2 regions of the Thermoanaerobacter ethanolicus JW 200 genome follow, and region 1 is predicted to be linked to the other one. Evidence: a T-box and tRNA genes for the amino acid it is inferred to sense, from the RefSeq annotation. Region 1 holds a T-box; the other holds one or more tRNA genes.
The links. The T-box of region 1 lies ahead of EB239_RS06605 (valine--tRNA ligase). A T-box ahead of a tRNA ligase gene usually reads a tRNA of that ligase, here a tRNA-Val.
Positions count from the first base shown of each region.

Region 2: it encodes a tRNA-Val, which carries the amino acid that the T-box ahead of EB239_RS06605 (valine--tRNA ligase) is inferred to sense. The anticodon was not compared.

Region 1 covers NZ_CP033580.1:1,343,607-1,360,302, forward strand. The annotation lists gene EB239_RS06595 (DUF6431 domain-containing protein) at 83-664, opposite strand; partial or broken gene EB239_RS06600 (ISLre2 family transposase) at 812-1,177, shown strand; T-box leader at 1,424-1,625, shown strand; gene EB239_RS06605 (valine--tRNA ligase) at 1,667-4,306, shown strand; gene EB239_RS06610 (GNAT family N-acetyltransferase) at 4,324-4,860, shown strand; gene EB239_RS06615 (bifunctional folylpolyglutamate synthase/dihydrofolate synthase) at 4,889-6,178, shown strand; gene EB239_RS06620 (hypothetical protein) at 6,221-6,454, shown strand; gene EB239_RS14625 (hypothetical protein) at 6,481-6,672, opposite strand; tRNA gene EB239_RS06625 (tRNA-Pro) at 6,885-6,959, shown strand; gene EB239_RS06635 (YncE family protein) at 7,170-8,087, shown strand; gene EB239_RS06640 (DUF4364 family protein) at 8,074-8,589, opposite strand; gene EB239_RS06645 (alpha/beta-type small acid-soluble spore protein) at 9,047-9,346, opposite strand; gene EB239_RS06650 (4Fe-4S double cluster binding domain-containing protein) at 9,483-10,172, shown strand; gene EB239_RS06655 (LacI family DNA-binding transcriptional regulator) at 10,233-11,243, shown strand; gene EB239_RS06660 (glycoside hydrolase family 65 protein) at 11,307-13,634, shown strand; gene EB239_RS06665 (ABC transporter substrate-binding protein) at 13,778-15,040, shown strand; gene EB239_RS06670 (carbohydrate ABC transporter permease) at 15,116-16,015, shown strand; gene EB239_RS06675 (carbohydrate ABC transporter permease) at 16,029-16,696, shown strand, end outside.
Region 2 covers NZ_CP033580.1:2,224,876-2,241,571, forward strand. The annotation lists gene EB239_RS11200 (hypothetical protein) at 1-104, shown strand, start outside; gene pepV (dipeptidase PepV) at 125-1,519, opposite strand; gene EB239_RS11210 (glycosyl hydrolase family 18 protein) at 1,591-2,676, opposite strand; tRNA gene EB239_RS11215 (tRNA-Ala) at 2,766-2,841, opposite strand; tRNA gene EB239_RS11220 (tRNA-Val) at 2,862-2,938, opposite strand; gene manA (mannose-6-phosphate isomerase, class I) at 2,995-3,951, opposite strand; gene deoD (purine-nucleoside phosphorylase) at 4,017-4,718, opposite strand; RNA gene rnpB (RNase P RNA component class A) at 4,869-5,217, opposite strand; gene EB239_RS11240 (Nif3-like dinuclear metal center hexameric protein) at 5,295-6,410, opposite strand; gene EB239_RS11245 (tRNA (adenine(22)-N(1))-methyltransferase) at 6,370-7,074, opposite strand; tRNA gene EB239_RS11250 (tRNA-Ile) at 7,139-7,214, opposite strand; tRNA gene EB239_RS11255 (tRNA-Asn) at 7,221-7,295, opposite strand; gene rpoD (RNA polymerase sigma factor RpoD) at 7,344-8,417, opposite strand; gene dnaG (DNA primase) at 8,449-10,239, opposite strand; gene EB239_RS11270 (deoxyguanosinetriphosphate triphosphohydrolase) at 10,376-11,389, opposite strand; gene secG (preprotein translocase subunit SecG) at 11,470-11,709, opposite strand; gene eno (phosphopyruvate hydratase) at 12,068-13,357, opposite strand; gene gpmI (2,3-bisphosphoglycerate-independent phosphoglycerate mutase) at 13,396-14,940, opposite strand; gene tpiA (triose-phosphate isomerase) at 14,953-15,699, opposite strand; gene EB239_RS11295 (phosphoglycerate kinase) at 15,713-16,696, opposite strand, start outside.

The sequences.
Region 1 (16,696 bases):
CTGGGGGACATTAAAGGAAAAAGTTATGTTGCTAAGAAAAAATCAAAATTTTTATTTAAATCTTTCAGGTTTAATGCTAAAATTATGTGAGAGAGGCCAGAAATGATTTTTGGCAATGAGCATAAAACCGTTGGGAGAAGAGTGGTACAATGCTTATTATGTCCAAAATCTCTCTGGCCCTCTCTCTTTGTGAGTCAGTCTTAGATAACTTTATGTAAGGGTTTATTTGCCTTAATCCGTATATGATAAAACTTAAATTATTCATTATCCTTTTGGTGTAAAAATATATATGCTGTCTTGAAAATAGTATGGTAGGGAAGTTTCTTTTTAAGTCACTTATGAAAGAACTGAGAGTTTTTTCTCTGAGAAGTGTCTCTTTTAAAGACTTTACAATCATATTGAAAGAATACTGAAAATGAGGAATACAGAAATCAGGAAGGTAGGAAAGAGTCCTTTTGCACACAGGGCATATATATCTTCTTATGGCTATTTTTACACAGTTAAGTCCGTCTAAATAATAGCGGTAATAAAACCCGTGCTTTTTTAGTTTTACTCTACACTTGCAATCGGGATAAGGACATCTATCTGGTGGGGCAGGGAAATTGTAATCTTTACCTTTATGTAAATATTCTTCAATGTTATCAACATGGAAAACTATTTGCATAAGTAACCTCTCCAATTAAAACTAATGCTAAAGGAATCTGAAAAAAATTTATCAAATTCCTTTAGCATTAATTTTATCACAAGATTATTTAATCTGAAAAATTTTATCGGTTTTGGGCTGAATTAATTTGAGAAATGACAAAAAGGTTCTGAAGGAGCGGAAAGATTAGGAGCCATAGAAGGCCAAGTTCAGCATAACATAGCAAGACGTATGAAACGGCTTGGAGCTAGGTGGACAGAAGAAGGTGGAGACAGGATGAGTAGGATATTATCAGAAAAAGCGAATGGCAGATTAGAAGACTATACAATGCAGTGGCATTTAAAACAAGAAGAAATAAAAAAGATAATGCAGCCGACAAAGCAGGAGAAAAAAAGAAAATACGCGGAAGAAGACATAGAAGAATGGTTAAGAGTTTCATTACCGATACTGAAAGGTCCAGTTGCGAGCAAGCCATGGATAAAATACGTTTTAAAGGAATTAACACGAGCAAATGGATTAGCAGTAGGTATTTGAGGAGTAAACAATTCTAGTATATATTTTACATTAAAAAAGCAAAAAAGAAAGCGGATATTTATGATTTGTTGAAGTAATAATTTAACATAATTAGCAATATATATAAACTACTAATTTTAAACTCCTAGATTTTTAACGGTGAGGTCAGTTATAAAAATTTTTTACCTACAAAATCTTGACACAGACTTATGGAAATTGGCTGTTGACAATTGGTGAGATTTTATATATATTATATATCAAATAGAATATGAGGCTATGAAAGAGAGGAGTAAGGGTATACTGGCTAAAGAGAGGGATATCCCATGGGCTGAAAGGATTCCCGCCAAGGGTACACTGAAGGTAGCTCTGGAGCCTGTAAACCGAAGTTGAGTAGGTTTAAACGGGTCTGCCCGTTATAGCTTGAGTGATAAATAAAGGTGGTACCGCGAAATGCCCTTTCGCCCTTTGTGGGTGAAAGGGTTTTAAAATTTTACGGAGGGAGTGTAAGGCATGAAAGAGATAGCTAAAACCTACAATCCAAAGGAATTTGAAGATAGAATTTATGCTTTTTGGATGGAAAAAGGATATTTTACTCCTAAAATAGACCCTGAAAAACAGCCATTTACCATTGTTATACCGCCTCCAAACATAACAGGGCAATTACATATGGGACATGCACTTGACAATACTTTGCAGGACATATTGATAAGATGGAAAAGAATGCAGGGTTATGCAGTTTTGTGGATACCTGGCTCAGACCATGCCAGCATTGCGACGGAGATAAAAGTTTTAGACACGATAAGAGAAGAAACGGGGCTTACAAAGAAAGAAATAGGAAGAGAAGAGTTTTTGAAAAGGGCATGGGCATGGAAGGACAAATACGAAAACCGTATTTTAAGCCAATTAAAAAAGTTGGGTTCTTCTTGTGATTGGACAAGGACACGCTTTACTATGGATGAAGTATGTTCAAGGGCGGTAAGAGAAGTTTTTGTTTCACTCTATGAAAAAGGGCTCATATACAGAGGTGATAGGATAATAAATTGGTGCCCAGACTGCAACACTGCTTTATCTGATGCGGAAGTGGAACATAAAGAGCAAAAAGGGCATTTGTGGTACATCAAATACCCCATAAAAGGTGAAGATGGATATGTAGTTATAGCTACTACAAGGCCAGAGACGATGCTGGGGGATGTAGCAGTTGCTGTAAATCCTGATGATGAAAGGTATAAGGATGTGGTAGGTAAGACTTTGATACTGCCACTTGTAGGAAGGGAGATACCTGTAATTGCTGACAGCTACGTTGATCCTTCATTTGGAACTGGTGCTGTTAAAGTGACGCCTGCTCACGATCCAAATGACTTTGAGATGGGGACAAGACACAATCTTCCATTTATCAACATAATGAATGAGAATGCGATAATCAATGAAAATGGAGGAAAATATAAAGGTCTTGATAGGTATGAGGCGAGAGAAAAGATAGTAGAAGACCTCAAAAATCTCGGACTACTTCTAAAAGTTGAAGACCACGTTCACAATGTGGGACATTGTTACAGGTGCGATACGGTAGTTGAACCTCTACTTTCCAAGCAGTGGTTTGTAAAGATGGAGCCTTTAGCGAAACCTGCTTTAGAAGTTGTAAAAGAAGGAAAAATTAAGTTTGTGCCAGAACGGTTTGAAAAAATATACATTAATTGGTTAGAAAACATAAAGGATTGGTGTATTTCAAGGCAATTATGGTGGGGACACAGAATTCCTGCCTGGTATTGTGATGACTGTGGTCATATAACTGTATCGCGTAAAGACCCGGAAAAATGTGAAGCTTGTGGAAGTACCAACATACATCAAGACGAAGATGTATTAGATACTTGGTTTAGTTCTGCACTTTGGCCTTTCTCTACTATGGGTTGGCCAGAAGAAACAGAAGATTTAAGATATTTCTATCCGACAGATGTACTTGTTACGGGATATGACATAATTTTCTTCTGGGTTGCAAGAATGATTTTTATGAGTTTGGAATTTATGAAAGAAGTACCATTTAAGCATGTTTTGATACATGGTTTAGTCAGGGATGCTCAAGGTAGAAAAATGAGCAAATCTCTTGGCAATGGAATAGACCCGTTAGAGGTTATTGAAAAGTATGGAGCAGACACTTTAAGGTTTACATTAGTCATAGGAAATGCTCCAGGAAACGATATGAGGTTTAGTCAAGATAAAGTTGAACTCAGCAGAAACTTTGCAAATAAATTGTGGAACGCTTCAAGATATGTGTTGCTGAATTTAACTGATAATGATACTAATCTTTATACAGAGGGGTTAACTATTGCTGATAAGTGGATTTTGACAAGGTATAACAATATAGTAAAAGAAGTGACAGAGAATTTAGAAAAATTTGAGTTAGGAATAGCTGCGACAAAACTTTATGACTTTGTGTGGAGCGAATTTTGCGATTGGTATATAGAACTTAGTAAACCTGTGTTATACAGTGATAACCTTGAAGCTAAAAAGGTTACAAAGTCTGTTTTAAGATATGTGCTTGATAATACTTTGAGGCTTTTGCACCCCTTTATGCCTTTTATAACTGAAGAAATATGGCAGAATTTACCTCATGAGGGCGAGAGCATAATGATTGCTGAATGGCCGAAATACAAAGAAGAACTGGATTTCACTGAAGAAGCGAAAAATGCTGAGATTATAATGGAAGCTATTAGGACCATTAGAAATTTAAGAGCAGAAGCAAATGTTTCCCCTTCTAAAAAAGCAAAAGTTATTGTGACTGTTGAAAATGAAAATTATGTAAAGATGTTTGAAGTGGGTACAAATTATATAATGAAACTTGCAGGTGCTAGCGAAGTTGTAATTGAAACAGATAAAAGTAAAATTCCTCATAAAGCTTTGAGTGGAGCAATAGAAGGAGGATTGGTGGTACTTCCACTTGAAGATTTAATAGACTTAGAAGAAGAGATAAAGAGGCTTAATGAAGAAAGACAAAAAGTGATAAGCGAAATTGAAAGAGCACAAGGGCTTTTAAATAATGAAAATTTCGTTAAAAAAGCGCCAGAAAAAGTAGTCAGTGCTGAAAGAGAGAAATTAGAAAAATATACTACGATGCTTAAAAACATAGAGGAAAGACTTAAGTTATTAAAGAGTTAACCTCTAGGGGGATTTGTATGTTATCTTTGTTTAAAAGGCCCAAAAAAGAGTCTCAACTGGTTATAAGAGAGGCTAAGGTAAAAGATGCGAGGGGGATAATAAAGCTTTTAAACAGTGTTGGAAGAGAAAAATTGTATATGGTGTCAGAGACATTTAATTGGTCTGAGGAGGAAGAAAAACAGCTTATTAAAAATTTAGACCGCAACAAAGATTTGATCCTAGTGGCAGACTACGGTGGTGAAATCGTAGGCTGCCTTACTCTCTTTCGTTATTATGGAGGAAGGTCTCCTAAAGTACAACATGTAGGAGAAATAGGTATAAGTATAGACGCTCGATTTAGGAATATAGGAATCGGAACAAAGTTGTTTACGGAAGCTATTAATTGGGCAAAAAGCAAAGGCTATGAAAAACTTTGCCTCAGTGTTTTTAGTACCAATGAAGTAGCAATACACCTTTATAAGAAATTTGGTTTTGAAGAAGAGGGTAGAAGAAAAAAACAGTTTAAAATTGGTGATGAATACGTAGATGAGGTTTTGATGGGATTGTTTTTGTAAAATCCGTTTATATGGGAGATGGGCTTAAATGAACTATGAAGAAGCAATTAGCTACATACATGGTACATACAAATTTGGCATAAAGTTGGGATTAGAAAATATAAGAAGATTATTAAATTATATGGGGAATCCTCAAAAAAACCTTAAAATTATCCACGTTGCTGGTACAAATGGAAAAGGCTCTACATCAGCTTTTATAAGCAACATTTTGCAGCAGGCTGGATATAAAGTAGCTTTATATACTTCTCCCTACCTCGAAGAATTTGAAGAGAGAATGAGAATAAATGGAGAAAATATTTCCAAGGAAAAGTTGATTTATTATGTTGAATATATAAAGCCTATAATATCTCGTATGGTGGAGGAAGGATACAATCATCCGACGGAATTTGAAGTGGTAACTGCAATTGCTTTTAAATATTTTTATGATGAAAAAGTGGATTTTGTAGTTTTAGAGGTAGGACTTGGAGGTAGATTTGACGCAACAAATGCTATTGATTTTTCATTAGTTTCTGTTATAACCACTATTGATTATGACCATACAGACAGATTGGGACATACTTTAGGAGAGATTGCATATGAAAAGGCAGGCATTATCAAGCGAAATGGAGTGGTGGTAAGTTTTTATCAACAGCCAGAAGCATTGAAAGTCATCATAGAAGCATGTGAGGTAAGAAATGCTTATTTGACTGTACTTGAAAAAAGTAACGTAATTATAAAAGAACAAAACCCTGATTTTCAGATTTTTGACTACAAAAAATACAAGGACTTAAAAATTACTTTATTGGGAGAACATCAGATTTACAATGCTGCTTTGGCGATTGAGAGCGTAGAAAAATTGAAAATGTATGGATACGAAATCACAGAAAAAGATATAAGGGAAGGGCTTTACAGGGCAAAATGGCCTGGAAGATTGGAAGTAATGAGAAAAAAACCCTACGTAGTAATAGACGGTGCTCACAATCCTCAAGGAATGACTGTTTTGAAAGAGTCTCTAAAATTATTTAAATATGATAAATTGATTTTAGTAATTGGAATGCTTAAAGACAAAGATACACAGAAGATGTTGGATATAATTGTGCCAGAGGCAGATATTATAATAACAACCACCCCAATAAGTGAAAGAGCTTATAAGGCAAGTGAACTTGCAGAGCGGATAGAAAAAGAAAAAGTGATTGCGATTGAAAATATTGAAGAAGCGGTAAAATACGCCCTGGATATAGCTAAGGAAGAGGATATGGTACTTTTTTGTGGTTCATTGTACATGATTGGTTATGTGAGGCCTATGCTTAAAAAGGTAATAATTAAGACATATTTTTAATATAATGTAAGGTGTAAAGGCCGTAATGAGAAGGTGGTTGTTATGGAAATGACAGGGACTGCGTTGTTACGGGAGATAGATAAAGCACTAAAGGCGATGAAAGAAGCAGAAAGAAATTTAGAAATGCTGGAAAATGACAACTACCTTAAGATAAAGTTAGCAAGGCTAAAGTACGATTTTGCAAGACAAGAATATTTGAGACTCTTAAGGATTGCTAAAGAACAAAAAATCAAATATAACATGAATGAATTGATGGAAAAAATAATAGACGTATGATAAAAGCGGTCTTTCGACCGCCTGATTTATTGTTCAGGTATTTTAATTTCTTCTTGAAAATCGCACTTAAAATCTTTATAGGTCACACAAAAACTGTTGCAATTATGGATACATGTAATTGCATTACATTTCTTCAACGTTCTAATTGGTGCATTTACTGGTTTTGAAGAGCGCATAAATTCTAACTCCAAATAAGTCATATCAATCGCCCTTTCCAATTTGATAGTTTTATTATACACTTAATTCATTTATCTGTCAATTGCAATTATAAAATTTAGAAATTCATTTTAGAGCCAAATTTCTCAGAAAGTTTGCTACTAATAAGTGTTTTTTGAAAAAAATAATTAAATAGTTTTGAGTTTGGGTAGGGCTATAACTTTATTTTGTTTATTGAAAAAAGGAAAGGAGTATGATAAAATGAATAATGTGTCGGGGCATGGCGCAGCGGTAGCGCGCGCGGTTCGGGACCGTGAGGTCGCAGGTTCAAATCCTGTTGCCCCGACCATTATTACAGCCATGCGGGTTTTAAGACTTATCAACAGGCTAAAAGAACAAGTGGTTGCAGGTATGATACAGGGCCACCTCGGTGGTAAATTTGTAAAAATATTGAAAGACGCTCACAATTTAAGTGAGCGATTTTTTATGGAGTTATTGGTTTCTCAAATATATCCTCCTGCATATTATGGAATTATGCTAATATGTGGGGGGATGTGTTTTGTACATTTACATTGCTAATATGGGAGAAGATATTATTGAGCGAGTTAATTTGGAGACAAATTACAGAGATTTTGCAAAGATTAATTCATATAACAATAAACATCTGCCCTTAAATGTCTATTCTAAATATTTATGTGGTCCTCATCGATTAATTTTAGATAAACAGAGACAGAAACTGTATTCTTTAAATGCTTATGATAATTCAATTAGTATAATAAACCTAGACGATTTTACTTCAGAAATTTCTCTGTATGTAGGTAATTATCCTAATAATGGCATTATGCATGGAGATTATATATTAGTGGTTAATGGAGACTCAGACTCTATAAGTATTTTTGATATTGAAGAGAAAAAAGTGATAGGGCAAGTTAAAGTGGGAAGTTTCCCCCAGGACATAATTTACAATGAAAAGTATGATTTGATTTTTGTGAGCAATATGAATTCTGATGAAATTTTATTAATCGACCCTTATAGTTATAGGATTGTAGATTTTATTGTGACAGGGGCAAGGCCTATAGGAATGACTTTCTCTGAAGATTGGGACTGTTTGTATGTAATAAACAGTTATTTTGAAACGGGGATAAATGGAAAAATTTCCATGATAAACCTGCAAAGTTTGAAAGTAACTGGGGAAATAGGAGTAGGAAAAGTTCCTACAATGGTACGGAAAAAGGAAAACTTTTTGTATGTGCTTAATTCTTGCTCTAATACGCTGTGCAAAATAGATTTATTTACAAAACAGAAAAAAGAAGTTTATTGTGGATATGCACCTGGGTATTTATGTATTTTAGATAAATATGCTTATGTTTCTTCTGCAGAAGAAAACAAAGTGAATATAATTGACATTGATGAAATGAGGGTAGTGAAGTTTATTGAAACAAGAAAAGAGCCCCAAGGCCTTGTTATTGACCTGTGAGGACTTTTATTATGTATGCATATACGTCTTGAGATTTTTGTTTCCAATTATCGCAGATAAGTTTTGCCTGCTCGCTGTTTACTACATTTATGTTTAGCTCAATCAAAACTATATCATTTTCTACGACTTTGCAATTAGCTATATATTGGTTTTCGTCTTTTTTGTAATAAGTGGCTATATATTGAGATTCCTGTTTTATTTTTTCTTTGTTTAAAAGGATGTATTCGTCTATTTTTTGCCGTGTTTCAAAGGGGATTCTTGTGAAAAATAGTTTTAAAATGTTTATACCTTCTTCAGTAATAAAATATTTTTCTTCTTCTAATTTTATAAAGCCAGTTTCTATTAATTCGTCAAGGTACTGTCTTAAATAGAAATAGTTCATAAGTTTGTTATCTAAGATAATTTTGCTTATTTGCTCGTCTGTAATAGGCATATTTATTCTGTTTAAGATGTATAGTATAATTAACTTGTTTTCTGCTAATTCTTGTATTTCGTAAGCCAAGTTACCACCTCGCATTATTACTATATGTGGTATGTTTAAGTTAATTCTATCACAAAATATACAATAATAAAAGAGAGTATACGAAATACTCTCTCAGTTTGTTGACAAAGTTAAAAAATATTCAAAGGAGATATTTTGCATCGTCGCTCCGATGTTCCAAAGCGACAAAACTAAAGCTCGACCTTCGGGCTCCGGCAGGGTACCGGGCACAATCGGCCTCCTTGCCTCAGGTGCCCGCCTTCGCCATCCATGGCTTCGGCCCTGCCTCCACCCTCGGTCTTGCTAAGTTTCCCGGCACTCAAGTAAGTATGCTTGTTTTTTCTATTTTTGCTTTATAAACTTTCTTACTTGAGTGCCGGGCCGCTTTGTAACAAGTCGCTCCTTATGCAAAATATCTCCTTTACGAAAGTTTGTCTACAGTCTGAGAGAGTATACGAAATACTCTCTTTTTCTCTTTCTATCTTTGCATATATTCTGATTCACTTCCTGCAGCACCTTGTGGACCGCCCTGTGCAGGAGTAGAACCATATATACTGATGCCCCTTGCCATGGCAGATTCAGCAAAATGAACCATTCGTCTTAACATTTGTCCTCCTACTTTGCCGCAATCTCGGCTACTTACATATCCCCAATAATCTTCAGAACCTTGCTTAACTGGAAGGCCAAGCTCTGATGCGATTTCGTATTTCATATTATCAAGGGCTTTGTGAGCCTCTGGTACCATTTTTGGACGATCATTCCAACTACCTCTTGCCATTTAAATCCCTCCTTACTCTTTCTCATACTTAATTTGTGTAGGTGGATAAAAAATATACTTGAAAAATTTTAAAAAAATATATTTTGTTGTGTTAAAATATTTATGTGCATAAATTTTACTAAAAGGGTTGATAAAGATGGAAAAACAAAAAATTTTAGAGCAAAAAATCAAAGAGTGGGGAGCGTCTTTAGTGGGTTTTTCAAATCTTACAGGTATCCTTCCCGATACTCTTTCAGATATTCCGTATGCCATTACAGTTGTAATAAAATTAGCGGATAGAATAGTGGATGAAATTGAGAATAAGCCGACTCACACTTATTATCACCATTACCGTTCTGTAAATACGCTAATTGACCAGATAACCTTAAGAACAGTTCTTATTCTTGAAGAATGGGGCTATAAAGCATTAGCTGTTCCTGCTTCTCAATCGATTGCTGATTTGGGGGAATACAGGGGACTTTTTCCACATAAAACTGCTGCTACAAGAGCAGGAATAGGTTGGATAGGAAAAAATGGCCTTCTTGTGACTTATAAATATGGTCCACGGATAAGATTAGGGACTGTCCTCACAAACATGCCTTTTGAAACAGGGGCTCCTGTTACTGAAAGTAAATGTGGCAGCTGCAAATTATGTGTAGAAGCCTGTCCTGCTATGGCACTTTATGGTACTCTATGGAAAGAGGGAATGCCGAGAGAAGAAATAGTTGATGCAAGAGCCTGTAGCGAATATATGAATAAAAATTTTAAACACATTGGAAGAGGATATGTATGCGGTATTTGTATGGAAGTGTGTCCTTATGGAAGGAAAAAATCTATTGACAGGTGAAAAGGTTTTTGATAAAATGAAACCAAACAACCAAAACGTTTTGGAAAAGGTGGATATTAAATGGCAGTTACAATAAGAGATATAGCAAAATATGCGGGTGTATCTGTTACGACGGTTTCAAGAGCTTTAAACGGATATCCGGATGTAAGTGAGGAAACCCGCGAGAGAATTAAAAAAATAGCGGAAAAACTTAATTATACTCCAAACTCTATTGCAAGAGGACTTGTCACAAATAAGACTCATACGGTTGGATTGGTTGTTTCTGAGTTAATAAAGCCGGGGGCGTATCATCCTTTCTTTCTCGAAGTGCTTGCAGGAATAAAAGCAGGATTAAGAAAAGATAAATATGACCTTATACTTTTTACTGTAGACCCGGAAAGCCAAGATGCCACTTCCTATGAGAAGCTTTGCAATGACAGAAAAGTGGAAGGGGCTATTGTAGAAGGCTTAAGATTGAGTGATCCTTACATTAAAGAAATAAAGAAAACACAAATTCCCACTGTTTTGATTGATATACCAATACTTACTGATAAAGTGGGATATGTAAGTTCGGATAACGTTCAGGCAGCTTTTGAGGCTACAAGTTATCTTATAAAGTTGGGACATAGAAATATTGGATTTATAAATGGGCATAATGATGCGGCTGTAAGTTTTGAAAGGTTAGAAGGTTATAAAAAAGCTCTTGAAAAAAATAATATACCTTACAAAGAGGAATATGTAGTTTTTGATGATTTTACTCAAGAAGGTGGATATAATTCTTTTAAGACGTTGGTTTTTGAACATCCGGAAATAACTGCTGTATTTCATGCTTCTGATTTGATGGCAATAGGGTCTTTCAAAGCAGCAAAAGACTTAGGAATGAAAGTGCCTGATGACATCTCTATTGTAGGTTTTGACGATATTGAACTTGCATCCCTTATTACTCCTGGACTTACTACTATAAGACAAGATACTTTTAAGATGGGATATAATGCAGCAAAACATCTTTTATCTATTATAAAAGGGGAAAAGCCTCAGCATATATTAATACCTCATAAACTTGTAATTAGAGATTCAGCTAGAAAGATATAATTTTTTTTAAAAAGTATCCAAAACGTTTCGGATAGAATTTTTGGTAAGGATGGAGGTATATAAGTGGTAAAGCACATGTTTTTAGAGGATGTAAACAATTTAATAAGTGATGACAAATGGCTTATTTTCCAAAATGAGTATAATACAGAGGTAAATCCTCGATATGAGACCCTTTTTACACTTACAAATGGTTACATGGGCGTAAGAGGTACTTTTGAGGAAGGAAACGAGGGAGAAAGGTCGGGAAATTTTATTGCAGGAATTTTTGACAAGTCAGATGCGCAGGTTAGAGAAATTGTAAATGCTCAAAATTGGTTGAGAATAAAGTTGTATGTTGAAGGTGAAGAATTAAGTTTGGATAAATGCCAGTTGATAGAATTTAAAAGAATTCTTGATATGAAAAAAGGTATTCTATTTAGGAGTATGTTGATAAAAGACAGCAAAGATAGAATTACTCGAATTGAGGGATACAGATTTTTAAGCCGCAGTGACCGTCATCGTTCTGCAATTAAGCTATTTGTAACACCTGTAAATTACAGTGGTGTTGTAGGTATAGAGAGCATTATTGATGGGACTGTTTTAAATTCAGCAGATAGCCCAAAGTATAGAGTAAAGCATTTGAAAGTGGCTAACAATAGTAGTCTAAGTAAAAATGGAGTTTATCTTGAAACAGCAACTGTTGACGATGATACCCGCATAGCAACAGGTAGTACAGTGAGGATATATCATCATGAAGATGAAGAAAAAAATAACGTAGCTAAATTTAAAAGGTTTTTGCCTTTAGGTGAGAGAAGTATTGAGTACTTTGAGTTTGACGGTACAGAGAACAAAACAGTAGTAATTGACAAATTTGTAATAACTTATACCTCCAGAGACGTAAGAAAAGACCTGTTAAAGACGACGGTGGAAAAAGAACTCTTTGCTTTTGCTGGAGAAGGTATTGACAAAGAGTTGCAGAGACATATTGAGGTATATGAAGAACTATGGTCTGTTGCAGATATAAATATTGAAGGGGATGAAGAAGCAGATAAAGCTTTGCGTTTTAATATTTTTCATCTCATGAGTTCTGTCAATGAAAATGACCCCCTGGTAAGTATTGCTGCGAAAGCTCTTCATGGTGAGGGATACAAAGGCCATGTATTTTGGGATACTGAGATATTTATGCTTCCCTTTTTCATATATGTGTATCCGCAGGCAGCTAGAACACTTTTGATGTACAGGTACAATATGCTTGATGCAGCAAGAAAAAATGCGACTTTAAATGGATATAAAGGAGCACAATATCCTTGGGAATCTGCAGACACAGGAGAGGAAGAGACACCTAAATGGGGATTTGATTACAAAGGAAACCCTGTAAGGATATGGACAGGAGATTTAGAGCATCATATAACTGCTGATATAGCTTTTGCAGTGTGGGAGTATTTTAGAGCGACAGAGGATATTGAGTTTATGTTGAATTATGGTGCAGAAGTCATTTTTGAGACTGCAAGGTTTTGGGTATCTAGATGTGAATATGTAAAAGAATTAGACAGGTATGAAATAAACAATGTCATAGGTCCTGACGAATTTCATGAACATGTTGATAATAATGCTTATACTAATTACCTTGCAAAATGGAATATTAAAAAGGGACTTGAACTAATCAATATGTTAAAAGAAAAATACCCTGAACATTATTATGCTATATCAAACAAGATATGTTTGACAAATGAGGAAATGGAAAAGTGGAAAGAAGTTGAAGAAAAAATATATATACCTTATGACAAAGACAAAAAGCTGATAGAACAATTTGAAGGTTATTTTGACAAAAAAGATTATGTTATTGATAAATTTGATGAAAACAATATGCCTATATGGCCTGAAGGTGTTGATATAACGAGATTGGGTGATACACAACTTATTAAACAGGCTGACGTTGTAATGTTGATGCTTTTGTTAGGCGAGGAATTTGACGAAGAGACGAAAAGAATCAATTACGAATATTATGAAAAGCGGACTATGCACAAGTCTTCTTTAGGTCCAAGTATGTATGCCATTATGGGTTTAAAAGTTGGGGACCACAAAAACGCGTACCAATCTTTTATGAGAAGTGCCAACGTTGACCTTGTGGACAATCAGGGTAACACTAAAGAAGGTTTGCATGCTGCATCTGCTGGTGGTACATGGCAAGTAGCTGTTTTTGGATTTGGCGGAATGGAAATTGACAAAGAAGAGATATTAAATATAAATCCGTGGCTGCCAGAAAAATGGGACAAACTTTCCTATAAAGTATTCTGGAAAGGCAATTTAATTGAGGTAATTGTTACAAAAGAGGACGTGTCAGTAAAAAAATTAGAAGGAAAAGGAAATATAAAAGTAAAGGTAAAAGGGAAAGAGATTACGTTACAATAGTCAAAAAGGTACAGGCAGGTGGTAACCTGCTATACCTTAAAATAAATTGATTAAGTTTTAAGGGGGGATAAGTGAAGTTGAAGTAAAATTTTAAGTCCTCAATCAGATATTTTACTATAAAATTATGAAAGGGGAAAGTGGTAATGAGTAAAAAACTTTTAAGCATCTTTGTTTTGACGATCTTTGTATTAGCTACTGTTTTAGCTGGTTGTTCATCCAGTAAAAATAATACCTCCAGTGCCAATGAGACAAATACACAAAAACAAGAGACGGTGAAACCAGTTACTATAAAATTAGGTATGTGGTCTTCATCTCCAGCAGAAAAGAAGATAGTGGATGACCAAATAGCTAAGTTTAAAGAAAAATATCCAAATATAGATGTGCAAATTGAGACAATTGTGGGAGATTACATGCAAAAATTACAAACAGAACTGGCGTCAAATACAGCACCAGACATATTCTATCTTGACAGCATGCCTGCACCACAGCTTATGTCTTCAGGAGTTTTAGAGCCATTAGATGATTATATTAAGAAATACAATGTGGATGTAAATGATTTCGAACCTGCTTTGCTTTCCGCTTTTCAGTGGGAAGGAAAAACTTATGGTTTGCCAAAGGATTTCAATACTCTAGCTTTGTTTTACAACAAAGACATGTTTAAAGCCGCTGGAATAAATGAACCTCCAAAAACATGGGAGGAATTAAGAGATGTAGCTAAAAAGTTGACAAAAGACGGTGTCAAAGGTTTGGTTTTATCAGCAGACCTTGCAAGATTTGATGCTTTTATAAATCAAAATGGCGGTTCAGTATATCAAGATGGAAAAGTTACTTTAAATCTGCCAGAGAATGCACAAGCTCTTGATTTTTATGTAGGCCTCATTACAAAAGACAAAGTTGCTGACACACCACAAAACATGGGAGAAGGCTGGAATGGAGATGCTTTTGCTGCTAAAAAAGCTGCAATGGCAATAGAAGGTGGCTGGATGATACCATTCCTCAAAGAAAAAGCTCCTGATTTAAACTATGGTATAGCAGAGCTTCCAGCAGGAAAGCAAAAATCTACAATGGCTTTCACTGTTGCATATGTGATGAATAAAAACAGCCAACATAAAGATGAAGCATTTAAGCTTATTGAATTTTTAACCGGTAAAGAAGGACAGCAATTTGTAGTAGATTCAGGTCTTGCACTTCCATCGAGAAAGTCTATGCAAGAAGGATTTAAGGAGAAATATCCTGAAAGAGCTGCCTTTGTAGATGGTGCTTCCTATGCAGTACCATGGCAGTTTGGCTTGTATGGCACAAAGGTAGTAGATGCGGCTAATAAAGCCTGTGAAGCATTAATAATGAAGCAAATAAGTAGTGCTCAACAAGCTCTTGACAATGCACAAAAGGAAGTTGGACAATAATTTAAACAAGCAGCACCTTACTAAAATAAGGTGCTGCAATTATGATTTTTTAAGGTTGAAGGGAAGGATGTATTTATGGAAGCTAAAATGACTATGAAAAAGAGGTATTTATACGAAGCTTTGTCAGGGTATGCTTTTGTGTTACCTTTTATTGCTTCAATATCTATTTTTTTGATAGGACCATTAATTTATGCTTTTATTATAAGTTTTAAAGAATTTTCTTTTTTAAATCCTGAAGCAAGCCGATGGGTTGGATTTGCAAATTATATAAAGTTATTTAGCGACCCGACATTTAAAAGGGCTCTTTTAAATACAACACTTTATTCTTTAGGAGTAGTGCCAACACAGCTAATTATTGCCTTAATACTAGCATTAATTGTAAATTCGAATATTAAAGGTAAAACATTTTTTAGAGTTGCCTATTATATACCAACTGTTACATCCACAGTTGCAGTTTCTGTAATATTTTTATATCTATTTAAAGCAGATGGTTTAGTTAATGCTTTGTTAGCTAAATTTGGCATACAAGGACCTGCTTGGTTTAATGATGTAAGGTTTGCGCTTCCTTCTATCATGATGATGGCGATATGGTCTTCTGTAGGTAATTACATGGTGATTTTTCTTGCTGGATTACAGGATATACCATCAGAATTGTACGAGGCGGCGGAAGTAGATGGAGCTAATAAATTTCAAAGGTTTTTCAAAATTACCCTTCCAATGTTGAGGCCAATAGTGTTTTTTAATCTAGTAATGTCATTAATTGGTACTTTTCAGGTTTTTGACCAAGCCTATGTAGTATCGCAAGGGACTGGTGGGCCTCTTGATGCTACAATGACAGTCGTGCTGGATATATATAGGACAGGCTTTAGAGATTTTAACATGGGTTACGCTTCAGCTATGGCTTTTGCATTATTTGTAATAATCTTGATATTGACTCTTATACAGCGAAAGCTTTTCAAAGAAGAAACCTATTAGGAGGTGGCAATAGATGAAAAAGGTGTTGCGGCTTTTATTTTATATCGTTGTAGTAGGATATGCAGTAATTACACTTGGTCCTTTTATATGGTCTATAATAACATCTCTAAAACCCACCAGTGAATTAAATACTTTTGCTGTAAATATAAAACATTTAACTTTAGATAACTATAAAATGATAATTACAAAATTTCCTTTTTTAAGGTGGTTTATAAATAGTGCTATAGTTGCAGCTATAGTGACGTTTGGCAATATCCTGTTTAATTCTATGGCAGGGTATGCACTTGCAAGAATAAATTTTCCTGGAAGAAATTTATTGTTTATGGTTGTGCTTGCTCTCATGATGGTACCAGGACAGGTAGTGATGGTGCCAACTTATATCCTTCTCAGCAAATTAGGCTGGGTGAACACTTACATGGGCCTTACAATTCCATTTTTGACTAGTAATTTTGGAATATTTTTAATGAGGCAATTTTTCTTATCTCTTCCCAAAGAGTTAGAAGAAGCAGCTACAATTGACGGTTTGTCACGATTTGGGATTTTCTTTAAAATAGTTTTGCCTTTGTCTAAACCTGCTCTTGCAACTCAATTCATTTTTATGTTTACTGGCAATTGGAATAGTTTCTTGTGGCCTAGCCTCTTGACGTCTAGTGATGATATGTATACACTGCCGGTAGGACT
Region 2 (16,696 bases), 880 kb from region 1:
GCGATATTGGTGTCATTTCAGTATATTCTAATAATACATCTTTGCCTTGGGAAGAATTAGGATTTATGCTAGAAGAAAATAAATTATATTTTAGTTTAAAATAAAACCCCTCAAAAGAGGGATTTTATTTTGCTAATTCATATATAGCGTGAGCATAAATTTTTGCATTTAATATCAAATCTTCAATTTCTATATATTCATCCGCTTGATGTGCTAACTCTGGCTTGCCTGGAAAAACAGGCCCAAATGCTACTGTGTTAGGCATCTCTTTCGCATAAGTTCCTCCACCTATTGCTAAAAGCTCTGCTTTCTGTCCCGTCTGTTCTTCATAAACTTTGCTCAAAGTTTTTATCAAAGGATGGTCTGGTGGGAAATACAAAGGTGGTTGATGGAGCATGTCTTCTATTCTCATCCCATTAGTTTTGATTTTTTCTTCAAAAATATTCATCCAATCCTCATATTTATATTTTACAGGATATCGAATATTTAATCCTAATACTCCTTTGTTTTCATCTAATTGAATAGTACCAACGTTAAAAGTCAATTCTCCTGTTTCATCTTTTAAGTATATCCCAAAAGTTTTTCCATCTGTTTCCATTCCCACATTTGTAGCAAAGAAATGTATAAAATCTTTGACATCGCTATCCTCTAAATCTATTCTGTCAAGGAAGAGAAATAGCTGCATTATAGCATTTTTCCCTAAGTGTGGAAGGCTGCCATGAGCCGAAACCCCTACTGATTTGATTACAAGCATTTCGTCTTTTTCTTCAGCCTTCAAATTGTAACCAGTCTCTTTTATGAAGGCTTCTAACTTATCTTGAATTTCTTTCTTCTTATTTGCCTCTTTTACCTCTAATCCAGCTTCACAATAGCCTGGTACTACATTAGGCCTTTCTCCACCTTTGATGTATTTTATAACAATGTTGCTGGACTTTTTATTAAAGTCTTTTACCACATTAAACATTGTTATTCCTTTTTCTGCATATATAATTGGATATTGAGCATCAGGAGTAAAGCCCATTGTAGGAGCTTCATCGTGTTTTAAATAATAAGCAATCTCGTGAGAACCTGTCTCTTCATTTGTTCCAAATAAAATTCTCACTCTTTTAGAAAGCTTTAACCCAGCGTCTTTTATAGCCTTTAGCCCGTATAAAGCAGCAATTATAGGGCCCTTATCATCTACAGTACCTCTCCCATATATCTTTCCATCATGTATTTCAGCACCATAAGGTGGATAAGTCCACCCATCACCTTCTGGAACTACATCTAAATGTCCCAAAACTCCTATCATTTCTTCTCCTTCGCCGTATTCTGCATACCCTACATAGCCATCCACGTTTTTAGTCCTAAAGCCTAAACTTTGTGCAATCTCTAAAGCTTTGTCCAATGCCTTAGCAACACCTTCTCCATAAGGCATTCCTGGTTTCGGTTCATCTTGTACGCTTTTTATCTTGACTAACTCTTGAACAGATTTTATAATGTCATCTCTCATATTGTCTATGTAGGAATTTAAATCCATAAAAATCCCCCCAATAATTTGGTAATCACATCTCTATTATATACCTTTACTTAAATGTTTTCAATATTTTTCTATCTGCTTCCTATTTTCTTACCTATAACATTCCAAAAGGAAGGGGTTTCAAAGCCAATCCTCCACACACATATGCCATGTAAATTATACCTTTTAGCAACTTCTATCTTCTCAGCTAAAGTGGCAGAGTTTTCAAACCATACCTCTCTCGTTATTCCCGTGTTTTTGTCATAATAGACATAATAAGGCTCTTGGTATTGGTCGCTCCACTTTATTTGAATTCCTTGAATTTGTGCTTTTGTAAGTATTTCTTTTGTAGGGCGAGAGAAACCACCACTTTTACTTGCAGGCCAATCATATCCATAAGTAGCTACTCCTAAACATATTTGTTCAGGTTTAAAACCTTCATTTAGTGCATCTTTGACGTTGTACTCCACCCACTGCTCAGGAGAAACAGGTCCCGGCGGTGAAGAAGCATTATGCCTATCATAGGTCATCAAGGTGACATGGTCCACTAAAGGCGCTAATTCGTGATAGTCGTATATACCTGATATTTCTTTAGGTACCTGATAATGAGGTATAACGGAAATGTCAAGAATTTTACCTTCTTTTTTGATAAGCGGTCTTATTTTGCTTATAAAAGCCGTAAGATAATCTTTGTCCTGAACATAATTTTTAGTTCCATGAGGAATAAACTCAAAATCTATGTTGTAACCGTCAAAATCATGTTTTTTTAATAAAGCCATTAATTGAGAAATAGCCTTTTCTCGGATATTTGGATCCAAAAGAACTTCATCTTTGCTGTTAGCCACATTAACAAGAGGAACTACTTTTATCCCTTGTTTTTTCGCATAATCCAGCACTTGAGGGTTTGTAGAATCTTTTACTGTCCCGTCTCCTTCTACAGTAAGCCACAAGGGAGAAAGTGTATCAATATATCTTGAATATTTTACCAATGATTGATATGAATTATCTGGGCCAGCAGAATCAACATAAAATCCTACTACTTGAAGTTTTTTTACTCCTATCTTACTAAAAGGTTTGAAAAAGGGTTTTTGAGCTGTACTTTTACATCCGCTCAAAGATATTGATATGGTTAATAGCAAAATTATCAAGATTGATATCAATCTCAATTTTTTCCACATAAAAAGATATAACCTCCTCATTTTTATGATTCGGTTATATCTTTTGATAAAAAATAAATTTTATGTATAAAAATATTTTATTTTCAGTTTGGTGGAGATAAGGGGATTCGAACCCCTGACCTCATGCATGCGAGGCATGCGCTCTCCCTACTGAGCTATATCCCCATGTAACCCATATAAAAAAATGGTGGGGTTAACAGGGATCGAACCTGTGACCTCTACGATGTCAACGTAGCGCTCTGACCAGCTGAGCTATAACCCCACTTCTTGCTTTTTTATTATACAATTTTAATAAAAGGTTGTCAATATTTACGCTTTCTATATATAAGCTTTGAGCACCTTGCAATTGCCCTCTATTGTATAACTTGGAATAGAAGCAGGTATTAATACAGTTTCTCCTGCCTTTAATTCAACAGTACCTTCATAATAGTCAATTTTACAATTTCCTTCTACAGCTGTTAAAGTGTTAAATTTTCCTTCTGTATCTATTTTTACTTCTTCATTTATTTCAATTATACTTACCTGAAAATATGGAGATTTAACAACATGAGATATGCGTCCGCCTTGTATTCCTTTAAATTCAGGTATTATTTTATCTGTTTTTAAATTAAAATCTATAACATCTAATGCTTTTTCTATATGTAACTTCCTTTTCCTCCCGAATTCATCTACTCTATTGTAATCATATACTCTATAGGTGAGGTCTGAATTTTGTTGAATTTCACAAATAAGTATGCTTTCACCTATAGCATGCACCATCCCTGAAGGTATGTAAACCACATCTCCTGGCTTTACTTCTATTTCTTTTAAACATTCTTCTAATCTTTCTTCCTCCAATAGCCTTTTAAATTCTTCTTTTGTAGTTCCTTCCTTTAAACCACATACAAGTTTAGCCCCTGGTTTTGCATCTATTATATACCACATCTCTGTTTTTCCAGAATCGCCATTTTCGTATTTAAAAGCATATTCATCATCTGGATGAACTTGGACAGAAAGTTTGTCTTGTGCATCAATTATTTTGATAAGTAAAGGAAATCTCTCATAATTTACCCCTTTACCGTATATATCCTCAAAAAATTTGTAGGCTATATCACTTAGTTTTTGGCCATTAAATTCTCCACCTTCAATTACACTAACAGCTGTTCTATTGTCAGATATTGTCCACAATTCTCCAATTTTTTTACCCTCGGGAATATCAAATCCAAATTTATCTCTTAATGCAGTACCTCCCCATATTCTCTCCATAAAAATAGGCTTAAATTTTAAAGGTTTCATCAACTATCAGCTCCTTTTTCAATTATTTTAAAAGAGGATAAACAAGGTTATCCTCTTTTAAAAAATTATTCAGCTATTTCTAGTGCAATTTTCACCATGTCCATAAAAGTCTTTTGCCTTTCTTCAGCTGTCGTTGCTTCTCCGGTAACCAAGCTATCGCTCACTGTCAATATTGTAAGAGCATCTACATTGTACTTAGCAGCCAAAGTATATAGTCCTGCAGTTTCCATTTCTACTGCCAAAACACCAAACTTCGCCCATAGTTTCCAACTGTCTGGGTCATCATTATAAAAAGTATCCGTTGTAAGAATATTTCCTACTTTAGGTTGTATTCCTAACTCCATTGCTTTATCATAGGCTTTTTTCAATAATTTAAAACTTGCTGTAGGAGCATAATCCATGCCATTAAATCTAATCTTATTTATTGCAGAGTCTGTTGAAGAGCTCATGGCAATTACTATATCTCTGAGTTTGATATCTGGCTGCAAAGAACCACAAGTACCTATTCTTATAAGATTTTTCACGTTGTAACTGGTTATAAGCTCATTTACATAAATAGATAAAGAAGGTACTCCCATGCCTGTCCCTTGAACTGACACTCTTTTCCCTTTATAATATCCTGTAAAACCATACATTCCTCTAACTTCATTGTAACATTTTACATCTTCAAGAAAATTTTCTGCTATGTATTTAGCCCTTAAAGGATCTCCTGGCAATAACACTGTTTGAGCGATTTCGTTTTCTTTAGCCCCAATATGTATGCTCATCTGAATCTCTCCTTCTATAATAGTTTTGCCCATATATAATATTAGCAAAAAACAGCTTTTAAATCAAACAAAAATTTATGGACCAAACAATTTTTTAATTTTGTATAAATAAAAAATAAAAAATACCACAAAATCATGGTATTTTAAATGCATGTGAGCAAGTCTATAAGCCGAGTTCTGTCGAGGATGGCCATCTATCTAGGGGGTCAGTTGCCTGACACCTCTAGCGGCATAACCCGAGGGAAACGGCGGGCCACCTACTCCCTCCTATTCGCCTTGCTCCAGGTGGGGTTTGCAGAGCAGACCAGTCGCCTGGTCCCTGGTGAGCTCTTACCTCACCTTTCCACCCTTACCTGGCACTAAACAAGTTGAGTGCCAGGCGGTATATCTCTGTTGCACTTTCCTTGGAGTCGCCTCCACCGGGTGTTACCCGGCACCCTGCCCTGTGGAGCTCGGACTTTCCTCGTGCGAAATCGCACGCGGCCATCCGACTTACTCACATGCGTTATTTCATATATATTTTTCTAATATCAGTCGAGTATATATTATCATATATATCTGTTTTTGTCAACCTAATTATAGATACATAAAAGGATCTTTTTGACTTTCACTAATTAATACTTCTATTTCGTGTCCCTGTTTCTGAGTTTCATCGATTATATATTCTGCAATAAACCTGACTGCAATATTCTCCGTAGCAAAATGTCCAGCATCAATTAAAGCCAATCCGAGGTGTTGGGCTTCTACTGCATCGTGATAGCCAATATCTGCTGTTATTAAAACATCCGCTCCTTTAGAAACAGCTTTGTGAATAAGACTTGCACCGCTTCCACCACATACAGCCACTTTTCTGATCTTTTTATTTAGGTCTCCTACCACTCTTAAATTATTAATTTTAAGTTTTGCTTTTACTTGTAAAGCTAATTCTTGCAAAGTAGTTTCTGAAATAATTCCAATTCTTCCAAGCCCATATTCTTCTTTAACATTTTCCAAAGAATAAATATCATAAGCAACCTCTTCATAGGGATGAACATTCAGCATTGCAGTTACCACTTTTTCTAAATATCTCTGAGGTACTATAGTTTCTATCTTTACTTCTTCTGTTTTTTCTAGTTTCCCTGTTTCACCAATGAATGGGTTTGTTCCTTCTAAAGGTCTATAAGTTCCAATGCCTCGCGCCTGAAAAGTAGCATCACTATAATTCCCAACAAAACCAGCGCCTGCACTGCACATAGCATTTCTTACCACTTCTTCATATCCTTGTGGCACATAAACTGCAATTTTTTTATATCCTTCGGAATAAGTGACATCCAAAACTTCCCTATCGTATATTCCTAAGACATTACACAAAATATCATTCACCCCATTTGGAGCTATATCAAAAGAGGTATGGGCTGCATAAAGCGAGATATCATTTTTAATAAGTTGTATTAACAATGAGCCCACTGGATTATCAGCTCTGACATTTTTTATTGGCTTAAAAATTAACGGATGATGAGTTACAATCATATCTACTTTTTTGTCAACCGCTTCTTTAATTACTTCAGAAGTAGCATCCAAAGCTACTAAAACTTTTGAGATATCTTTAGAACCATCTCCTATTAATAATCCCACGTTATCCCACTCTTCAGCAAATTTACGCGGTGCAAGTTTATCCATTATGGAAGCTATTACTTGGCATTTCAAGCCCATTTATCAACACCTCGAATTTCTTTACTTTTTCCTCTAATTGCTTACGCTTTTCATTGGTTTCAGGAAGTTTATTTATGATTTTCTTCATTTTGTCGATTTTATACTGCAAAAATTCTTTTAACAGTGGATGTTTTTTTTGTATGAGTTTTTCCCCTACTTGATAATATATGTCATTTTTGACTTTTTGTCTACCATGTTCTGCTACTATTATTTCATAATATTTTTGATTTTCCTTCACTAATTCCTCATCACAAATTTTATATCCATTTTCTATTAAGTATTTCCTCAAATATGTTGAATCTCTCATAGGTTGAAGTATAAATTTCTTAATAGTTTTTGCAGTATCTTTTCCTTCCTCTAATATTTTTGTAATCAAAATTCCTCCCATACCTGCAATGACAACTACGTCTACTTCCCCTGGAGATAAAACATTAAGACCATTCCCTAACCTTGTGTCTATCAAAGATTGCAAATTTCGCTTCTGAACTTCTTTTACAGCTTTATTTAAGGAACCTTTATTTAAATCTGAAGCAACGACATAGGTAGCTATTTTGTTTTCAATAAGGTAAACAGGAATAAAACCATGGTCAGTACCTATGTCTGCAACTTTTGACCCATGAGGAATATATTCAGCAATTTTCCCTAATCGCTCTGTAAGTTTCATGTAATCCTCCTAAAAGTATAAAAAAATAAAAAAGCATTTAAAGCTAAATGCTTTTTTATCAAAATGGTGGGCCTTCAGGGATTTGAACCCCGGACCAATCAGTTATGAGCCGACCGCTCTGCCAGCTGAGCTAAAGGCCCAAAAAGTGGCTCCTCAGGTAGGATTCGAACCTACAACCTACCGGTTAACAGCCGGTTGCTCTACCCTTGAGCTACTGAGGAATACAATAATAATTATACAGATTTTTGCCCCATTGTCAAGAAGCTTATTTAATCAAGGAAATCTTTTAATTTTTTGCTTCTGCTGGGATGCCTCAATTTTCTTAATGCTTTTGCCTCAATTTGTCTTATGCGTTCTCTTGTAACATTAAACTCTTTTCCTACTTCCTCTAAAGTTCTTGCTCGGCCGTCATCAAGGCCAAATCTAAGTCTTAGTACTTTCTCTTCCCTTGGCGTTAGAGTATCAAGAACATCCATCAATTGTTCTTTTAGCATTGTAAAAGCAGCAGCTTCTGCTGGAGCTGGTGCATCTTCATCGGGTATAAAATCTCCTAAGTGGCTGTCTTCCTCTTCCCCAATAGGAGTTTCTAAAGATACAGGTTCTTGCGCTATTTTCATTATCTCTCTTACTTTTTCTTCTGGCATACCCATCTCTTTTGCCAACTCTTCAGGGGTAGGTTCGCGACCTAATTCCTGCAGCAATTGCCTTTGAACTCTTATCAATTTGTTGATAGTTTCTACCATGTGTACAGGGATTCTTATGGTTCTTGCTTGGTCTGCAATAGCTCTTGTGATAGCCTGTCTTATCCACCATGTGGCATAAGTACTGAATTTGTAGCCTTTTCTATAGTCAAATTTTTCAACTGCTTTGAGTAACCCTAAATTTCCCTCTTGTATCAAATCTAAGAAAAGCATTCCTCTTCCTACGTATCTTTTTGCTATGCTTACAACCAATCTTAAATTGGCTTCTATAAGTCTTTTTTTAGCTTCTTCGTCTCCTTGTTCGATTCTTTTTGCCAATTCAATCTCTTCTTCAGGAGTGAGAAGAGGAATCTTGCCTATCTCCTTCAAATACATTCTCACAGGGTCATCTATACTGATTCCTTCAGGAAGAGAAAGGTCTAAGTCTAAATCTTCTTCAGTTATTTCTTCCTGACGAGGTTCTTCCCCAACAATTTCAATTCCCATGTCTTCAAAAGCATCATATACCTTCTCAATTTGGTCAGGATTTAAATCAATATCTTCTAAAGAATCCATTATCTCATTGTAGGTGAGCATCCCAGTTTTTTTTCCTTTATTGATAAGTTCTGTAATGGCTTCTTTAGACAATTCTTCGTTGTTCATAGGTTTCCCCTCCCTATGGGTTTCTTTCTTTTTAGCCATTTTTTATCTTTAGCATCTCCTTTTCACAATTTTGTAATTCTATTAAAAGTTGCCTTTCTTTATCTATATCCCCCAACATATGAGCTTCATTGATGGCTCTTTTAATCTTTTCTCTTTTAACTGCCAAACTGTTAATGAGAATCTTGTTTATAATATCATCAATAGCTTGTTCAGTAATATTTTCACTCTCGTAAAAAGCTTTAATAATATCGTTAAAATCAGATATGAGATTTTCGTCTTGTAATAAATAAACAATATCATTTATTTGAGTTTTTTTCCCATCCTCCAACCTTGACATTATTTCTTCAAAAATTGGCTTTAATTTAACATTCTCCAGCATATCGGCAGTAATTGTTTCTTTCACCCTTTTGTAAAGATTATTATCATACAGTAGCAATGCAATTAAGTACTTTTCTGGTGATATTTTACTACTGCTACTGTATATATTATGCCTTATCTTGCCAGCCATATACATATTTTTTTGATTTTTTTCAATTTCCCTATTGACAAAACGAGCAACCTCTGTTCTCACTGCATTCTCAGATATTTGAGCAACTTTAGCCACTGAAGAAATATAGACTTCCCTTTTCACTTCATCAGAAAGTTTTGCAATATCTTTTGCAATTTTTTTAACATATATTATTCTATCTTGAGGGTTATCAAGGTCGAGATTTTTTCTATATACCTTTGCTTTAAACTCAATTAAACTATCGGCATTTTCTATTAATTGATTAAATGCTTCTACTCCTTCTTTTTTTATAAACTCATCAGGGTCTTTCCCATAAGGAATAGTCAGTACTTTTATATTTAAATTCAATTCATCAAGAATGTCAAGTCCTCTTAATGCGGCACTAATACCAGCTTCATCCGCATCATAAGCAATTACAACATTTCCTTTATACCTTTTTATGAGTCTTGCTTGGTCCCCTGTCAAAGCGGTTCCTAAAGATGCTACAGCACAATCTATTCCAGCTTGGTGTAAGGAAATAGCGTCCATGTATCCTTCTACAATAATAAATTTGTCTTGTTGAGTTTTTTTAGCAAAATTTATTGCAAATAGCGTTTTGCCTTTTTTAAAGACCTCTGTCTCCGGAGTGTTTAAGTATTTAGGCAAACTATCATCAATAGAGCGGCCTCCAAAACCTATAACATTACCCTTTACATCTATAATAGGAAACATTACTCTATTTCTAAACCTGTCGTAATAGCGGTTATTTTTTTGAGACAAAAGTCCCGCCTTTACCAGAAAACTTTCTGTATAGCCTTTTTCCTTTAAAAAATTTAAAAGTCCATTTCCTTGAGGTGGTGAATAACCTATTCCAAATTTTTTTATCGTTGCTTCTGTCAAACCTCTTTTTCTTATATAAGCTAAAGCCTGTCTACCTTCTTCAGAAAAAAGCTTATTATAAAAATACATAGCTGCTAATTTATTTATTTTATATATTTCGTCAATAAGCTTCTTTCTTCGGTACTCCTGATCACTTAGTTGGCTTTCTTCAAGAGTTATTCCCACTCTATCTGCTAAAAATTCAATTGCTTCTTTAAAAGTCAAATTTTCAATATCCATTATAAAAGTAACAACATTTCCACTGGCATTACAGCCAAAACAGTGATAAACCTGTTTTTCTTGACTGACCATAAAAGATGGGGTTTTTTCTCTATGAAAAGGACACAGACCTTTAAATTCTTTTCCCGCTTTTTTTAGTTCTACATACTCTGATATAACATCTACTATGTCATTTGCTTCTATGACCTTTTCAATCATTTCTCTTGAGTAAGCCATCAATATCACCTAATTATTCTATTCGACAAAAATTGTTAAATTCCTCTTTACCAAATTAATTTATTAGTAGCGACCAATATATATTCGACAAAAGATTTAAAAATCCTTCTTTGGTTTTATTAAATTTTTATTAAAATCAAAAAATATTTTGCTCAAACCAAGGACTGGGCAAAAAAATCTCTTTGTATTTTAAAAGAGCATATTTGTCTGTCATACCAGCAATATAATCAGCAACAGCTCTTTCTCTTCCATAAATCTCAGCAAGTTTTATAAATTCTTGAGGCATCTTGTCAATATTGTCATAAAAGTAATAAAACAATTGCTCTACTACTCTTTTGGCTTTTTCCTCATCTTTTTTAGCTTTTGACCCAATATAAACTTTTTTGAATAAAAAATCCCTCAAGCTATAAGTAGCCTCATAAATCTCTTTACTCATTGAAACTCTTGGCTTCCCTAAGCTATTATTTATAACATCTTTTACCATTGTATCTATTCTCTTACTATGCTTATCTCCCAAAATTCCTATTAAATCTTTTGGCAAATCCTCCGGCTTTAAAACTTTTCCCCTTATTGCATCATCTATATCATGATTAATGTATGCTATTTTATCAGAAATTTGTACTACTTGTCCCTCTAAAGTCTGAGGATTTCCTGCGGTAGAGTGGTTACATATGCCATCCTTAACTTCCCAAGTCAAATTAAGACCCTTTCCATCATTTTCTAAAACCTCAACCACTCTAATGCTTTGTTCATTATGTCTAAAGCCATCTTTTAAAAGTCTATTTAAAACTTCCTCACCAGAATGGCCAAAAGGAGTATGTCCTAAATCATGACCTAAAGCAATAGCTTCTGTCAAATCTTCGTTTAACCTCAAAGCTCTTGCAATTGTTCTTGCAATCTGAGCTACTTCTAAAGTATGAGTTAGCCTTGTTCTATAATGGTCACCTTCTGGAGAAATAAAGACTTGTGTTTTATGGCTCAATCTTCTAAAAGCTTTGCTATGAATAATCCTGTCTCTATCTCTTTGAAATTCTGTCCTTATATCGCATTTTTCCTCTTCTTTATCCCTGCCGCGAGTTTCACGGCTTTTTGTCGCATAAGGAGAAAGCAGCTGATATTCTAATTCCTCTGTAATTTCTCTAATTTTCATTTGACCACCTAGCCTTTTTTAATGGTGGTAAAAATAAAAACCCATAAAGGGTTTCTTAATTTCTAAATGCACTGTCTTTTTTATTTAGCCATCATTATAGTCAATACCATAGACAAAATTATAAACAACGCCGCCGCTATAGTTGTAAGCCTTTCTAATGTCCCCTCCATAGTTCGAGCTTTATTTTTCCCAAAAAATGTTTCTGCTCCTCCTGCAATTACACCAGAAATACCTGCACTTTTGCCCTTTTGTAAAAGTATAACTACTATTAAGAAAATGCTAACCAAAATTTGTATAACCATAAGTACAGTTTTTAGCATATTTACACCGCCTTATCTCTAATTTTTGCTCTGTCAAAAACACAATACCACATACTATATTATATCTATAATGTATCTCTTAATCAAGAGGTTTTATTAAAAAGTGTGTGTCAAAAGTTAATAGTTGCCCGCCTCCGCCATCCTTGGCTTCGGCCCCGCTTCCGTCTTTCGGTCTCGCTAAGTTTCCCGGCACTCAACTGAACGGGCTGGTCCTTTCTCTTATTCTCCTTTTTTAACATTTTCGGTTGAGTGCCGGGCTGTCAAGTCGCTTCTCTTGTGCAAAATGTCAGCAATATTACCTAACTTATAATTTTACACGGACTATTAAAAAAGGGAACCCATTTGGATCCCCTTTTAATTACTTTTTTACATTGTAAAAAGCATTTTTGCCAAGATATTGAGCTGTGCTTCCTAAAGCTTCTTCAATTCTTAAAAGCTGATTGTATTTTACGACTCTGTCAGTTCTTGCAGGTGCTCCAGTTTTAATTTGCCCTGCATTTACTCCAACTACAAGGTCTGCAATTGTTGAATCTTCTGTCTCTCCTGAGCGGTGAGACACAACAGCTGTATATCCTGCTCTTTTTGCCATTTCAATAGCATCAAGAGTTTCTGTTAAAGTTCCTATTTGATTGAGTTTTATAAGGATTGAATTTGCTACTCCCATGCTTATACCTTTTGAAAGTCTTTGAGTATTCGTTACAAATAAGTCGTCTCCTACAAGCTGTATCTTCTTGCCTAATCTTTCAGTCAATAGTTTCCATCCGTTCCAGTCTTCTTCTGCAAGACCGTCTTCAATAGAGACAATAGGATATTTGTTAACAAGTTGTTCCCAAAAATCTACCATTTCTTCGGGGGTTCTTACAATTCCTTCTCCTTCAAAATGATATTTCCCATCCTCTTTATAAAGCTCTGTTGAAGCAGGATCTAATGCTAATACTATATCTTCTCCTGGCACATATCCCGCTTTTTCTATAGCTTCCAATATGACTTGTATAGCTTCTTCATTTGAGGTAAGGTTGGGAGCAAAACCTCCTTCATCACCAACTGTTGTACTTAACCCTTTAGAATGTAACACGTTTTTCAAATTGTGATAAACTTCTGAACACATTCTTAATGCTTCACGGAAGTTTGGAGCACCAACAGGCATTATCATAAACTCTTGTATATCTACATTGTTATCAGCGTGTTTTCCACCGTTTAATATGTTCATCATTGGCACAGGAAGAGTTTTTGCATTTACTCCACCAATGTATTGATACAAAGGTAAACCACATTCCTCAGCTGCTGCCTTTGCCACTGCCAAAGATACCCCTAAGATAGCATTTGCTCCTAATTTGCTCTTATTGGGAGTTCCATCTAGTTCAATCATCGCTTTGTCAATTGCTACTTGGTCTTGTGCTTCCATGCCAATTAGCTCAGGAGCAATAATGTCATTGACATTTTGAACAGCTTTTAGCACTCCTTTTCCCAAATATCTTGATTTATCTCCATCTCGTAACTCAACTGCTTCAAAAGCTCCTGTAGAAGCCCCTGAAGGCACAGCAGCTCTTCCTACGGCACCGCTATCTAACTCTACCTCTACTTCAACTGTGGGATTTCCACGGGAGTCAAGTATTTCTCTTGCAAAAATATCAATTATTGATGACATGACAATTTCTCCTTTCTTTTTAAATTTTATTTTAAATTTTATCTTCTTCCAATGATTAAAGATTTTCCCGTCATCTCTTTAGGAACTGGTAGTTTCATTATGTCCAAAATTGTAGGAGCAATGTCAGCCAGTATCCCATCTTTTCTTAAATCAATATCTCCCTCACCTATAACAATAAATGGAACTGGGTTTGTAGTATGAGCTGTCTGTGGCTCTTTTGTCACAGGGTCAATCATCTCTTCCGCATTGCCATGGTCAGCTGTTATAATTATTGTCCCTCCTACACTTTGAACAGCATTTACTATTCTTCCAAGGCACTCATCTATTGCTTCAATCGCTTTTATTGCAGCATTTAAAACTCCTGTATGCCCTACCATATCAGGATTTGCAAAGTTTAAAAGAATAAAGCCATATTGATCTGACATAATCTTAGGTATTACAGTATCTGTAACCTCATAAGCGCTCATTTCTGGCTTTAGGTCGTAAGTAGCTACTTTAGGCGAAGGAACTAAAATTCTTTCTTCCCCTTCATTTGGCTCTTCTACGCCACCGTTGAAGAAGAAAGTCACATGGGCGTATTTTTCTGTTTCTGCAATTCTAAGCTGTTTAATCCCTTTTTTACTTAAGTATTCACCAAGAGTATTCTCCAGTCTTTCTGGCTTATACGCCACATGTGTGTTTTCAAAGGTTTCATCATATTGCGTCATAGACACAAAGAATACAGGCAAATACCCTTTTTCTCTTTCAAAATGGTTAAATACCTCGTCAATAAAAGCTCTGGTAAGTTGCCTTGCTCTGTCAGGTCTAAAATTGAAGAATATTATAGAATCCCCCGCTTCTACCGTAGCAACTGGCTTTCCATTTTCTAAAATTACCGTTGGTTCTACAAACTCGTCAGTTTGGTCTTTTGAATAAGCTATATCTATTGCTTCCATTGGTGAATTAGCATAAACACCTTTTCCCAACACTATTGCATCATAAGCCTTTTTAGTTCTATCCCATCTTTTGTCTCTATCCATTGCATAATATCTTCCAGAAATCGTTGCAATTTTTCCTATGCCAATCCTGTTTGACTCTTCTTCAAACTGCTTTATATATTCCTTTGCACAGGCGGGTGGAACATCTCTTCCATCTAAGAAAGCATGAATATATATTTCTTTTAACCCATGTTCTTTTGCCAATTTCATTAAAGCAAATAAATGAGTTATGTGGCTGTGAACCCCTCCATCTGACAAAAGGCCAAAAAGATGTAGTTTTGAGTTGTTTTTCTTTACATTTTCTATCGCATCTAAAAATTCTTTTTTCTTAAAAAAAGTACCTTCTTTTATATCTTTACTAATTCTCGTAAGTTCTTGATATACTATTCTTCCCGCTCCAATATTTAAGTGCCCTACTTCTGAGTTTCCCATTTGTCCCTCAGGAAGTCCTACTGCAAGGCCACTGGCGGAAAGAATCGTATGGGGATAGTTTTTAAAGTAAAAATCTAAATTTGGAGTATTAGCTTGATATACTGCATTTCCTTCTTTTTTGTCTGATAGTCCAAACCCATCCAGTATAACTAGCATGGTTAATTTTTCAGGCATATAATCCTCTCCTTAATAATTGACAATCTTTGCAAAATCTGATGCTACAAGACTTGCTCCCCCTACTAAAGCCCCGTCTATATCGCTCTCTGCCATGAGTTCAGAAATGTTCTCGGGCTTTACACTCCCCCCATACTGTATCCTAACTAAACTTGCTTTTTCTTTTCCATAAAGGGAAGCTATAGTATTCCTTAAAGCTTTTATCACTTCATTGGCATCTTTAGCTGTAGCAGTTTTGCCAGTACCTATAGCCCAAATTGGCTCATAAGCTATTACTACATTTACAATATCATCGTGGGAAACACCTTTTAAAGCCTCTTTAGTTTGATTTAAAACTACTTCAAAAGTTTTTCCTTCTTCTCTTTGAGAAAGAGATTCTCCTACACACACAATAGGACTTAAGCCGTGAGATAGAGCGGATAAAACTTTTTTATTCACCATTTCATCAGTCTCACCAAAATACTGCCTTCTTTCAGAGTGGCCTATTACAACATATTTCACCCCAATCTCTTTAAGCATTAAAGGTGAAATTTCCCCCGTATATGCGCCCTTTTCTTCCCAAAACATATCTTGTGCTCCGAGAAGAATATTAGTACCTTGAATTACTTTATTTACCTCTGTCAAGTCAACAAAAGGAGGTATTACTACAACTTCTGCTTTTGCGTCTTTCACTTGAGGTATCAATTCCTCAACTAACTTCACCGCTTCAGAAGGGGTCATGTGCATTTTCCAGTTACCTGCAATTATTGGTCTTCTCAAAACAAACACCCCTTTACTTATCATTTAAAACATCAATTCCTGGCAATACTTTGCCTTCCAAAAACTCTAGAGAAGCTCCTCCTCCAGTAGAAATATGAGTGACTTTATCCGCATATCCTAATTGCTCTATAGCAGCTGCAGAATCACCACCGCCTACTATAGTAGTACCTTTGCATTCACTCAAAGCTTTCGCAATAGCCTCTGTACCTTTTGCAAACTCAGGAATTTCAAAAACTCCCATAGGCCCATTCCACACTACTGTCATGGCGTGTTTTATCACTTTTGAGTATTCTTCAATAGTCTTAGGTCCAATGTCTACTCCTATTTGGTCTTGAGGCATTTTGTCTATATCGACTACTTCATAAGGTACGCCTGATTTCAATTCTTTAGCAATAACTGTATCAACAGGAAGCATCAAATTAACACCTTTTTGCTTAGCCTTCTCCATTAATTCTTTAGCTAACTCTATTTTATCCTCTTCTAAAAGCGACTTACCAATTTCATATCCTTTTGCTTTTATAAAGGTGTAAGCCATACCACCGCCAATTAAAAGGCTATCTACTTTTTCTAATAGGTTTGTTATAACCCCTATTTTGTCAGAAACTTTAGCTCCTCCTAATATAGCGACAAATGGTCTCTTTGGATTTTCTAAAGCTTCTCCCATAATAGTAAGTTCTTTTTCAATTAAAAAGCCTGATACTGCCGGCAAATAAGCTGCAACGCCTGCTGTAGAAGCATGGGCCCTGTGAGCTGTGCCAAAAGCATCATTTACATATATATCTGCTAAAGAAGCTAACTCTTTTGCAAATTGAGTGTCATTTTTCTCTTCTTCTGCGTGGAATCTCACATTTTCTAAAAGCAATACTTCTCCTTCTTTTAATGCAGCTGCTTTTGTTTTAGCATCATCTCCAATTACATCCTCTGCCATAATGACTTGTTTGCCTAAAAGCTCTGACAACCTTTTTGCAACAGGTTTTAAAGAATATTCTGGATTTAC